4 regions of the Paenibacillus baimaensis genome follow, and region 1 is predicted to be linked to each of the others. Evidence: riboswitches for the same ligand, from Rfam matches in the RefSeq annotation. Region 1 holds a riboswitch; each other region holds the start of a gene.
What was found. Region 1 has a riboswitch for cobalamin ahead of OB236_RS17020 (ABC transporter substrate-binding protein). Riboswitches for the same ligand answer to the same signal wherever they lie in the genome.

Region 1 (3,160 bases):
TCTGTAATGGGTGTACGGCTGCGAAAGGAGGTTCCCAGATTACCGGAAACGATCTCCTTCAGCCATGTCAAATATTGAACCGCAAAAGGCTGATCAAGCCCCAGCTGCTTGCGCAGGATAGCGGCATCGACATCCAGATCAGTCACGGTTGCCCCGGGATCAAACATCGTCAGCAAAATCATCTGCGCAGGGTCACCTGGAATAAAACGTAATAACGAAAATATGAGCAGAGTGACACCGAGAAGTACAGGAATGGTGACCGCTATACGAATGAGCAGATATTTGAAAATACTCATTTGCTGATGTACATTTCCGGTACAATCTTCGTTCTCAGGTTCTCATCTATGCCTTTCACCTTGTTGTTGTAGGCCGAGCCCCAGCTTGCCGAGTTATACATATATACGATTGCGGTTTCATCCAGTACGATCTTCTGAACTTGATTCGCCAGCTCATTTTGCTTGTTGGTATCAAATTCAGCTGACAGCTGATCGATCAGCTTGTCCACCTCAGGATTGCTGTATCCACCATAATTGCTGACAATGCCACTCCGGTAGTACGATTTCAATTGGCCTCCGATATCTCCGGTTACACTGCCGCAGGAGCAGTAGGTAGCCATCTCGAAATTGCCGTCAAGCATTAACTGATTCGAAGCTGTTGTTTCAACAGGTGCAATTTCAATATTAACGCCGACAGCCTTTAACTGGCTTTGCAAAGCTACAGCAGTTGGCTGAAAGAACGAGTAAGTCAGCAGCTTGAACTGCAGCTTTTGACCATCCTTGGTACGAACACCGTCTGCTCCGGCTTTCCAGCCTGCTTCTTCAAGCAGCTGCGCTGCCTTGGCACGGTCGGATTCCGGCCCTTTGTCCAGTGCATACGGAAGTCCCTTCGGGAAGTGGCCTGTCACGGGCTCCGCAAATCCACGGCTCACACCGTCAATGAGCTCTTTGCGATCCAAGGCCAGGCTTATAGCCAAGCGAACCTTGGGGTCTTGAAAAGCGGGAACCTTTTTAATGTTCAGCCATAAATTGCGCGTTGAGCCCGGAGGGTACAGCACATTGAATTTTTTATCCTTTTCATAGGCAATCCGTTGTTCAACCTCCACATTCATATCGGCGTCAGTATCTCCGCTTTTCATAGCGAGCAGGCGACCTTGACCATCGGAACCCAGCCTTGCCTCGACACGCTGAAGCTTCGGCTTCGTGCCCCAATATGTGGGAACGGCTTCGGCAATCAGCAGCTCGCCGGGAATAAATTGCGTGGGTTTCATAAATCCGGTTAAATCGGCTTCTTTATTAAACTTATCGCCAAGACGATCCGCCTCAGCCGCATTATGGATTGCAAATCCGGTAAGCTTGAAAATAAAAGCCGGGTCAGGCTTAGGTGTTTTGAACTGAATGTGCAATGCATCCTTGACGATGAACTCCACGCCGCCGATCTGTGAGGAAGCCCGCTTGTTCAGCTTCTGATGGCGTTCGAGCGCTGCTTTGACTGCTGCCGCATCCATCACTGCTCCGCTCCAAAACTTCACATTAGGCTGCAGCTCCATTTCCCAAAGGGTAGGCTCTACGTTTTTCCATGACTTGGCCAGCCATGGACGTAAGGTCGCATCATCATTGAGCATGACCAATGGCTCGGCAATCCCGTCCGACGTAATTCGTTGTGCATCTACATTAGTTGGATCCAACGAGCGGGGCATATTCAAGGTAACATATTTCAGCACCTGCTGATCGGCCATCGCGGAGCTTGTACCTGCTGCGGCATTGTTAGCACCTGTACCTGAACTAGCCGAGTTTGTAGCCGTGCTGCAAGCGGATAATGCGATGAGTAAAGTCAAAACGAATGTGAACCAACTAGTTTTCTTTAAATAAATCAACATCTTGTTTGTCTCCTCCTGTGTTCCTTCTCATAATTGTATTTCCTGTGCCACCTTGTTAAAGCCGGAACATCGTATACAATGCAAAAAAGACATCGTTACCCTATAACAAGAAAAAGGTAAAGATGCCCATAGTTTTATTGTATGAAACTTTTGGCCGTCCTTAACACCTCCCTATCCTTCGTAGGTAAAAGCAGTGTTGTCAGAACTGGCAGGTCTCCTGGCTTCGGGATCATGATCATCAACGGCCTTCCCAATCTTAACCTTGCTAAGATCAGTGGCATTATCGTTGAGGACTTCTCCGTTACAGTGGCGGGACCGCGTCGGCATTGCACCGAACTTCCCTTTTAAGCTTCAGCTTGCTGAAGCACCTGTTCCCACAAATATTCAATTATCAACCTTGATCATAAACAATATTAATATCTTATGCAATACAAATATCGAGTAAGTGAAATAAAAATTGCAGCTGTCATTATCGTTATGGTTTTGGAATTATCGGTTTGTACAACCATTAATAGTGCATACAAGCAGCTCCATTTAAATCGGATAGCGAAGTCTAAAAATTCGGACAAACGATGACAAACTTGTATTGACAACTTGCCGGGTAAGAGTATAAAATTTAAATAATATGGTCAGACCATAATACTGTTGTTGAAATCCAAACTATATCCAAGGGTGGAAGAAGATACAAGACAGGAGGAAAACGATGATCGGCACGGCTGTACCGTATATCGAACGCAATGGACTGAAATTATCACGATATATGCTGGGTACTGCACAATTGGGACTGGGCAGCTATGGAATTAACAATCGCCTCGGTACTGTGGATGGGAGCGCCTTACTTGAATATTGCGAGCATACAGGTATTAATTGTTATGACACAGCTCATGAGTATGGAGATGCAGAACTGAAGCTGGGTCGCTTTTTCATAGGTAAACAACCGCCGTTTATAGCATCAAAGCTGAAGGTTGATCTTCATCACACCTCCGAGCTGGAGCTGGAGCGTCAGATGGTGCAGACGACCGAACGAATTATTTGCCGTCTGAAGGTCGATTCTTTGTCTGCATTAATGATTCATGATCCTGTTATGCTGCAAGTATACGGAGACAAGGTGAACCGTATACTACACAAGCTGCAGAAGGAGGGTTTCATTCAAAGAGCCGGCATATCGTTTGGAGCCGATCCTGTCGAGCAGTATGCCTACAGCGCCGGATTGGTGCAGGATGATATATTTGACATGGTGCAGCTTCCTCTTAACTTGTTTGACAGACGAATGGTTCATTGCGG
Region 2 (3,160 bases), on a different contig from region 1:
GGCCCAATACCGGTTTATGAAGGGACACAATTGTGTGATTCAATACCAGGACCTTCCTTCCCCAACTTCGTTGTCTCAGCCTATGCATGAATTTGAGGAACAGCTTGTTAAAGCACTAAAGCAGGGGAGTAAAGAAGGGGCCATCCGTGCCATTCATGACGAGATGATTGAAATTCGCAGGTATGATCTTGCGGTTTCTTTTGTGCAAAGCATCTGTTTTCGCTTATTCGATGGGGTAGTCAAGCAGCTGGAGGAGATCAACCTGCCGCTTAATCACGAAGGGGAGAGGGAAAAGGTTGCACTGCGTGCCTTTGAATTTGAGACGTTGGATGAGTTTGAGCGAGCCTTTGTGAGGTTTTGCGGTCGGCTGGCCGATGACATTTCTATGAAAAAGGAAAGCAAAAACTTTGAGCTGCGCGACAAGCTGTCTACGTACATTCATGATAATTACATGGACGGTACGCTCAGTCTGAGTAAAATCGCAGAGCAGTTCTCGCTATCGCCCTCCTATTTGTCCCGTTATTTCAAGAATCAGATGGGGATTGGCATCAGTGAATATGTAGACGAGCTTCGAATGGAAAAGGCGAAGGAACTATTGCAAACGAACAACTGGACGGTAAAAGAGGTGACAGAGCAGGTTGGTTACGCTGATCAGACTTATTTTATCCGTAAGTTTAAGAAAAGGGAGGGGATTACGCCTCAGCAATACAAGCTTTTGTCAACAACCGGGGAGCCAGCCGGCAGCAACTCCGATCCCACATGATTATGGTAAGAGTCAGGTCGGCTTCGTATATAGCTGGCCTATTTGCTGTTTCTTAAATACTTGTACACCTTCCATTGATTAATAGAGAATAGTAGTGTATATTCTTAATAGTAACAATTACATATTATGTGAATAGGTGCTCTGTATCGCAATCTCGCTCAGAGCTTAATAGGGAAGTTCGGTGAAAAACCGATGCGGTCCCGCCACTGTAACAGAGGAGTCAAAGCGTAAATGCCACTGATCGCAAGATCGGGAAGGTGCTTGTCGACTATGAATCTGGAGCCAGGAGACCTGCCTATTCGACAGACACTGCTTAACCTACGGAAGATAGGAAGGTGTTAAAGACAGCCATCGTTAGCAATAGCCTATACGATCACGGGCATCGTTTACCTTTGTACGGCAGAGGTGAACGATGTCTTTTTTGTATCTGTATCTGTATCTGTATGTAATGAAAATAGGTAACTACTAAATGAGAGAAGGTTTAAGAAACATGATAAGCAAGTTGTACCAGCAAACACGACAATATGCAAAGATAGGACTGTTAAGCGCCGGCATGGCAATCGCTTTATGGGGCTGCAGCAGTCCGAGCCCGCAAACGGCGGAGCAGCCACCGGCAGCACCCAGCCAAGTACAGCCAACTGAGGTCGTATTGGCGGCTCCACGCGACCTGGCTCCGGGTCCACAGGATGCTTATTACACGAGCACAATTCTCTATGTATGGGAACCGCTGATTACAGCAGGCGAAGACGGTAAGCCTGCGCCTAAGCTCGCTGCTTCCTGGAAAATGTCGGAGGACGGCAAAGAGTGGACGTTCCAGCTTCGCCCTAATGTAACTTTTCATGATGGAGAAAAGCTGAATGCCGATGCAGTTATCGCCAATTTTAACCGTTATAAGCTTGCCAGTCCCAAAAGCTCACCCTTTTATACACTGGACATTAAAAGCTCGTACCCCGGTTTAAAAGAGGTAACCAAGGTTGACGACATGTCGTTTAAGCTGAGCTTCGAGACGCCGCAGCCAACCCTGTTGTATTCGATGGTTAACTTCTCCAGTCCGATCTACAGTCCCAAAAATTTTAACGAAAAAGGTGATTTTAACGGATTGCCGCAAGGGACAGGACCTTTCAAGCTGATCAAGCACGAGAAGGATCAATATGCGCTGCTGGAAGCTTATGATGGATATTATGGCGATAAAGCCAAAACGAAGACGATTCGCGTCCGTGTTATTCCCGACCCGGATACAAGATTGTCGGCTCTAAAATCAGGTGAAATTATGGGTGTTATGGATTTGGGTGCAATTCCTCCTGCCTTGGCCAAGGAGCTGTTGAAGGACAAGCAGTTTGAGGTTTCAGTAGCGAAATCGACGATTTCCCACTACCTGCACCCGAACGGCAAAAAGCCGCCTTTTGACAATCCAAAGCTGCGGCAAGCGATTTCGCTGGCGATTGATCGCCAACAATTGGTGAAGGAGCTTTATTTGGGCTACCCTACCGCTACGGTTAATTTCCTGAATGTAACGTCTCCTTTCTATAAGGATTTTAAAGTGGACTATAATTTGGCGGAAGCCAATAAATTAGCTGCTGAAGCGCTTGGCGGCAAACGTGAAAAGGTCGATTTGATCGTACCGACCTATGGGCTGGACCGTTATCCTTATAAAGCGCAGGCCGAGCTGCTGCAGGCGGTATTCAAGGAGCTTTCCCTTGATGTGGACATCCGTATTCTGGATGGCGCTGCATTCAAGGAAGCACAGAGTAAGGGCGAATATAATCTGGCTTTGGCCACACAAGGACTTCCCAACGGAGATCCGTTCACACTGTTCACCAATTATTTGGGCAGTACAGGTTCAAGCAACAAGAGCTATAGTCTGGGCTACAAAAATGACCGTGTGGATCAATTGCTTAAAGAGGCTAAGGATGCGCTTGGCATGGATGAGAGAGCCAAGATTTATAATGAGCTGCAAGCTTTGGCGGTACAGGACTTGCCAACAATTCCGCTGTTCAATGATGCCAGCCTGATTGCTTACAACAAGAAGATTAAAGGCTATCAAGCGACGATTTATGGCACTACTCTGCCGCAATTGGAATGGGCTAAGTAGCATGCTATATGTGTTCCGCCGAATAACGGCCGCTATTCCTGTGCTGATCGGTATATCGCTGATTGCTTTTATGCTGAATCTGGTCTCTCCCGGCGATCCTGCTGTAGAGGCGCTGAGCTTAAGCGGAATTAAAGAGCCTACCGAGCAGGAGGTTGCAGTGAAGCGGGAGGAGCTTGGGTTGAACGACCCGATCCCCGTTCAATATGGACGATGGCTTAACAGAGCTGTACAAGGCGATCTGGGCACCTCCTACATGACGAAGGATTCGGTAAGCGGTGAGATTATTCGCCGTCTGCCTGTCACAC
Region 3 (3,160 bases), on a different contig from region 1:
CTCCGCTGTCTACTGCCTGCTCAGAACGGGCTGTAATAATATGTTCAAGCTCAGGGATGGAAGTAACCCCAAACAACACAATTCCGCTGACCAGAATGACGGCGACTGCCTTTTTCCAGTTAAAATTAGCGAGCAGCATAAACAGTAGAGCGGCAGCTAATCCCATCCAGGCGCTGCGCGTACCAGAGAGAATGACGGCTGTGATTTGAATCAGGGCAATCGGAATTAACCCAACCCTGAGTAAAATTGATTTGCTGTGCAATACACAGTGGATAAGGTACAGCAGGCCGGGAATAATCATGGCGGCAAAATGGGCAACGCTTTGTTCCTCGAAGGCGCCGGTACGTGTACCCTCTGTCAGATCAGCGCCTTGCATGAAATTCACGATGCTATATAATGAAGTAATTGTTGTGGCAATACTGTAAAAGGCTAATAGAATGGGGATCCGTTTCGGGTTTTGATGTAGTAAATTGACCATCAACACCAACATAAAGAACAATTGCACATAAGTTGCAACGCTGAACCATACTGCGGCGAAGAAAGCATCAGGCGTCCAGAGGATGCTGGCTATGTTCCATACCAACCATACCCACCAAACGGCCGGTATGAGATTAAACTTGATTTGGCGGAAATGGGTAATCAGATATACAGCTGCAAAAAGAAGGCCGAACCCCTTGGTCAAAGTATTAAAAATCCCCCCCACCCTAAGAATATCCTCGAAAGGAATTGCCACCGAGTAAGCCACAAGAGGAATAAAAGGATATCGAAGAGAGAGGAACAACCCGTAAGTTAATGCTATCGCAATCAATATAATGAGCAAGGAATCCGTCATAATACCGGCTGCCAGAATCCCAATACAAAGCAACGATAACATCACGTACAGCAGTCCTGTTCGCTGTAATACCAATATTGCCACGCCCTATCATAATTAGTATAAAAGTGGAATTTGCTTAATATCCTACTTAATAAGTATTCAAAAATTTTCATACTCACATCTTTGACACGTTTTGTAACAAGTATCTATAAATGAATAATACGATACGTTTTGTATCAAGTCAATAGCCAGCTTTTATTTATTTGTTGAAATTCAGCCACTATCCATTAATGATATCATTAGACAAAGCTTCCTTACGGGTGATATGATGAAACTAGACAATTGTATACGTGATAGAATAGGTGCGAGTGCTGAGAAATCTCATTCGCTTAAAAGGGAAGCCGGTTAAAATCCGGCACGGACCCGCCACTGTAGAGAACGCTAATCGAGATTGGCAAATGCCTGAAAGATGGATCCACTGAAGCAGTATTAGTGCTTTGGGAAGGAATCGGGCACGATGTTCTGAGTCAGGAAACCTGCCTGTTTAAACAACACTGTTAACCTACGTGGATTTAGGCAAGTGTTAGAGACTGGCTTACTTACAGAGGTAAAGGGCAGAGAGCCTATTGTCGATACCCTGTATGTATGTGATGCAACAGCATTTCTAACACATTGGAAGTGCTTTTTTTGTTGTCATTTTATCGATGTGGATAGGGAAAGGATGTGCAGCTTGTGGCAGGGAAATTGCTGATTGTCGGTTTTGGACCCGGCAGCTTTGAACATATAACGAAACGGGCTCGTGAAGCGCTCCAGGAGAGCGATGTAATCATCGGTTACAACACCTACGTAGACTTAATCAGCGGTTTGCTGAGCGATCAGCAAATTGTAAGAACGGGTATGACTGAGGAAGTAAGCCGTGCTCAAGAGGCGGTGCGGCAGGCGGAAGCAGGGAAAAAGGTTGCGGTCATTTCGAGCGGTGACGCTGGTGTATACGGAATGGCGGGTCTGGTGTACGAAGTACTGATGGAAAAGGGTTGGCACCCGGAGGGCGGCGTGGAGGTTGAGATTATTCCCGGTATTTCGGCGATTAACTCATCGGCATCACTGCTGGGCGCTCCGATTATGCATGATTCCTGCACGATCAGTCTTAGCGACCATTTGACGCCTTGGGAACTGATTGAGCGGCGTGTTGAAGCGGCTGGACAGGCGGACTTCGTAATCGCCTTGTACAATCCGCGAAGCGGCAGACGTACTCGGCAAATTGTGGAGACACAGCGGATTCTGCTGAAGTATCGTTCACCGGAAACACCAGTCGGTATTGTGAAAAGCGCGTATCGGGATCGTCAGCATATCGTACTGACGAATCTGCGGGATATGCTGGATCACGATATTGGCATGTTGACTACGGTCATTATCGGCAATTCGTCGACAATGGTCTATGACGGATTGATGATTACGCCTCGTGGCTACCAACGCAAGTACACGCTTGGTGCCGACGTGCAGCCACTGCGGCCGCATCAGAGGCTGCGGCAGGAAGCAGAGCCTTGGGCGCTGGAGCAGCTGCCAGAGGAAGCAAATGATGAGTACGATGATGAGGAATGGGAATCCGAAGAAGAAGGAGACTCCCTGATTGAGGATATAGACGATGAGGAATGGGATGACGAGGAGGATGAGCGCATCCCGAACGTTGGGTCGACGTCAGCAGCAATCCGCCAGCCAGGTACCCTGTTAACGAGCTCCGCATCGCCAGGCCCGGGAACAACAGGTACACCGAAGCTGGCAGGTGTGTCCACTGCTGTTGAGCCGAGTGCTGTAGCAGTAGCAGAACGCCACGTCAGTTCAGATCCACTGCTGCTGGCCATGGAGGCTCTGCAGCTTGTGGATCGAAGGAATGGAGTGGGAGTAACCAACACGTTGGCGGCTCCATCTGCGGTGACTGCATCAACAGATGAACCAGCACGATCTGCAGCACCTGCTGCGGTCACCGCAGGTTTGTTCAGGCAGCAGTCGATCTTTGAGCTGGCCGTCAGCCCAGGCGTGGCCAACAAGCAGTTCACGGCGAAGCAGATGCTGACTTTGGCAGCCGTTGTCGGCGACAAGGGATCGATGGAATATACACCACATCATCAACTGATCTTGCGTGTGCCTACAGACAATCCGGCAGAGATTACGGATAAGCTTAGGATGGAAGGCTTTTTGCTGGCTCCGATTGGCGATGTCGCACAGGTAAAGGCTTGCGATTTTTGCAATGGAGAGAAGGGTGAGTCTATTCCTTATGCAGAGGAACTGCAGGCGAAGCTCGGTGGGCTGGGCGTTCCCAAAGAAATGCGAATCGGCTTCAATGGC
Region 4 (3,160 bases), on a different contig from region 1:
ATATGGTCGCCTATCCATGGAAGCTGGTGAGCCACGATCCCCCAAACCTGCAGTAGAGGGAGCTGGACCGTCCCAATCGATAAGGATAGCGTAATGGCAAGAAGAAGGAGCAGCATGCCTGCCCCTCCCCAAATCAACAGCTTTTGCTTCATTTATTTCACCAATTCCGGGTATATGCCCTTGGCAATATCAACAAGACCTTGTGTGATCCGTGGCCCCGGACGACTGATCCAGTCTTTGTCGACACCCACGATCCGATTGTTTTTCACGGCATCGATTTTTTCCCAGCCGCTGCGTTCTTTAATAATTTGATCTAAAGTTTTTTTGGATTTGTCGTCGATCAAATTGCTCGGGTACAAAATAATCTGCGGATTGGCGGCGATCACCTTTTCTTCATTCAGCTGCGAATAGCCGGCCATTTCTCCATAAATATTGATACCCCCGGATAACGTAATCAGCTCGTCCATGAATTCGCCTTTACCAACTGTCCAGCCTGGTGAGAATTCAAGCAATACGCGTTTTTTCTGCTCCGGTTGCAGGTTCTTGACGGCATCCGTCACCTTTTGGCGATCTGCCTTCATCTCGGCAACCAGCTTCTCCGCCTGTTCCTGCTTATTGAAAATTTGACCGAACACCAGCGTATTATTCAACACATCGTCGACAGTTTTCGGATCTACCTTGAACACATTCAATTTCAGCGAACGCAGCTGCTCCACGGCTGGTATTTTCATCGACACGCCTGTAACAATCAGATCCGCATTCGATGCCAGCAGCGCTTCCTCATTAGGCTTGACGATGCTGCCCATCTTCGGCTTCTTCAAAGCCTCTGCCGGATAATCGCAAAAATCCGATACTCCATAAACCTGCTCACCCAAGCCGAGCGCGAACAGCGTCTCCGTCTCACTTGGAGAAATCGATACCAGTCTGGCAGGCGCTTTGTCAAAAATAAATTCCTTCCCTGTCGCGTCCTTCACTTTGAGCGGATAGACTGTCGCTTTAGCAGCTGGGGCTGCTGCTGTCTCCCCATTAGGCAAACCCTGGCCAGTACCCGTCTTCGGTGGTTCAACAAGCTCTCCCTTGCCTGGTGATACGCTTAAGTTCCCGCAGCCTGCTATGATCAGCAGCACAATCATACCAATCAGCACAACCAGCTTCGAACCGTAGCGCTGCATCTTGCTTATATTCCCTAGCTTCATCTTAAAGCTCCTTCCTCGCTTCCCCCAACAAAAGAAAAACCTCTCGCTTCTTTTCACAAAGAAACAAGAGGGGCATGCGCTAAATAAACGATTACACCAAGCTCGAAGAGCCTGCGATCATTCAAACGCGACGCTCCTTTTTCCTCGAAAGGGACAGTCTTTGCAGTGAACAGGCAGGTTTCCTGACTTGAGAGTTTGTAACCGATTGACGATTTCTCCTTTACAGTGGCGGGACCGCGCCGGATTTGCACCAGCTTCCCTTTTAACCCGATAAGCGACAGCTTACAGGCACCTGTTCAAACTTTATTAAGTTGTTATTTTTGGGCAATTACTTTTAAAACCTGCATGACCAAATCCTGCTTCTTCGCATTAGCCGGTACAAACGCAATCAGATCTTTACCATTGAGCTTTAAATCTGTCAACCACTTCGTTTGTTCCAGAGGTATACCATAGAGATGCTTCTCGACGCCTCCGGATTTTCCATCCACGGGGATCTCCATCACACCATCAGGGAAATCCTCGGCTTTGGCTACCGCATCCAGACTGACATAACCGCCCTGCTGACCGAGCGCCTTGAACTGCTCCTTAGGTACGACAATGATTCCGTTATCGCCAGCGGCAATTTCAACGATCAGCTTTTCCATGGAAAAAATAGGCGTTGTTTGTATTTTAACCGTTGGTGCTTGTCCAAGCTTTTCTACCAGACTAGCCTCCAGCTTATCGCCCACTTCACTTGGGATGCCACTGCTCGACATCATAAATATCGGCACATCCGCCTTCGGCCCCCCACAGCCTGTCAAAATCAGCAATAAAATCAACCCTAAACATGCAAATTTCGCCTTCATCTGTCTCTCCTCCCAGACCAACCAACCAGCCGTCCGTACTGAAATCTCACCTCACATCTTATCACAAAAGCCATCATTCCACAAAAACTAATGCGTATGACAAACACCCTCCAAGCCGTTCAGGCTCAAAGGGTTATCTCGAATCCAACCTCATACACAAACACATCATTACAATACTTCGGCAACTTCAGGAAAGCAGCAGCCTTTAATCCTGATACGTCACTTTAATTGGCGTCCACTCGGCAATAACCGTCTGGCCATGGACCGATACGCTGCCCTCAGGGGTCAAATCCTTTTCCGTCATAATTCCAAGCGCAACCGTGAATTGATTCAACTTGATTGGCACCTGCCGTTCTCGCCGAACTTCGACACCATTAACCGCAAAAATAACCTCGTCATTTCCACGATGATACGTAATTCGATACGTATTGAACTCTCGCGGCTGAAAATCCGTCTCTTCCTTGAAAATACAAAAGAATCTGGTTTTGTCCGACTCAGGAACCTCGACGCCAGGAAAAGGAAGAATTCCATAGACGCTAGCATAAGTATCATTTCCCACAAAAAAATCAAGCGCTGCGCCTGTAGTAAAATCCAGCAAATTCAGTGAAACAAAACCATCATACAAATCGTGGGCCGCTGTCCCCGTTGTTCTCGAACGGATTTGCAGCTCAAAGCTGACCTCGCCTGCTTCCGGCACCTGAACAGCATCCACTGAATAATACATATGCTTCGCATTGTCCAGGAACTGCACATGATCATGCTTGCGGCTGAGCGGTGCTCGTACATATAAAATTCCATTACGAACGATAACTACAGCGTTTGGCTCCCGATAATTCCAGAAGGAACCGTCCTGCAGCGGAAATCCGCCAATTTTCCAGACATCCTTGCCAGACAAAATGTTATGAAAATCTCCTAATATGTGCTCTCTGCTCATCCAAGCCGCCTCTTTCTCTGGTTGAATTTACTGAAAAATCCCATGTGCCAGCAGCGTCAGAATCATGATCGACCCACAGCGGACTGTAACACGTAGTGAAGCTCCCATCAAGGGCAGGTAAGCGACCGAAGGATTCTCTGACTTCAGCATACCATATACCTTGTATATAGGAATAACAGTAACCA

Region 2: another riboswitch for cobalamin. It lies ahead of OB236_RS01705 (ABC transporter substrate-binding protein); the one in region 1 lies ahead of OB236_RS17020 (ABC transporter substrate-binding protein).
Region 3: another riboswitch for cobalamin. It lies ahead of cobJ (precorrin-3B C(17)-methyltransferase); the one in region 1 lies ahead of OB236_RS17020 (ABC transporter substrate-binding protein).
Region 4: another riboswitch for cobalamin. It lies ahead of OB236_RS29515 (ABC transporter substrate-binding protein); the one in region 1 lies ahead of OB236_RS17020 (ABC transporter substrate-binding protein).

What each region holds. Positions count from the first base shown of each region.
Region 1 covers NZ_JAOQIO010000069.1:29,557-32,716, forward strand. Annotated here, with positions in the region: gene nikB (nickel ABC transporter permease) at 1-296, opposite strand, end outside; gene OB236_RS17020 (ABC transporter substrate-binding protein) at 293-1,876, opposite strand; cobalamin riboswitch at 2,067-2,263, opposite strand; gene OB236_RS17025 (aldo/keto reductase) at 2,580-3,160, shown strand, end outside.
Region 2 covers NZ_JAOQIO010000006.1:120,160-123,319, reverse strand. Annotated here, with positions in the region: gene OB236_RS01710 (AraC family transcriptional regulator) at 1-763, shown strand, start outside; cobalamin riboswitch at 881-1,076, shown strand; gene OB236_RS01705 (ABC transporter substrate-binding protein) at 1,254-2,855, shown strand; gene nikB (nickel ABC transporter permease) at 2,857-3,160, shown strand, end outside.
Region 3 covers NZ_JAOQIO010000077.1:262,739-265,898, forward strand. Annotated here, with positions in the region: gene OB236_RS19045 (O-antigen ligase family protein) at 1-907, opposite strand, end outside; cobalamin riboswitch at 1,158-1,372, shown strand; gene cobJ (precorrin-3B C(17)-methyltransferase) at 1,547-3,160, shown strand, end outside.
Region 4 covers NZ_JAOQIO010000103.1:26,943-30,102, reverse strand. Annotated here, with positions in the region: gene OB236_RS29520 (FecCD family ABC transporter permease) at 1-152, opposite strand, end outside; gene OB236_RS29515 (ABC transporter substrate-binding protein) at 153-1,196, opposite strand; cobalamin riboswitch at 1,352-1,507, opposite strand; gene OB236_RS29510 (hypothetical protein) at 1,511-2,041, opposite strand; gene OB236_RS29505 (DUF6081 family protein) at 2,247-2,975, opposite strand; gene OB236_RS29500 (prenyltransferase) at 3,003-3,160, opposite strand, start outside.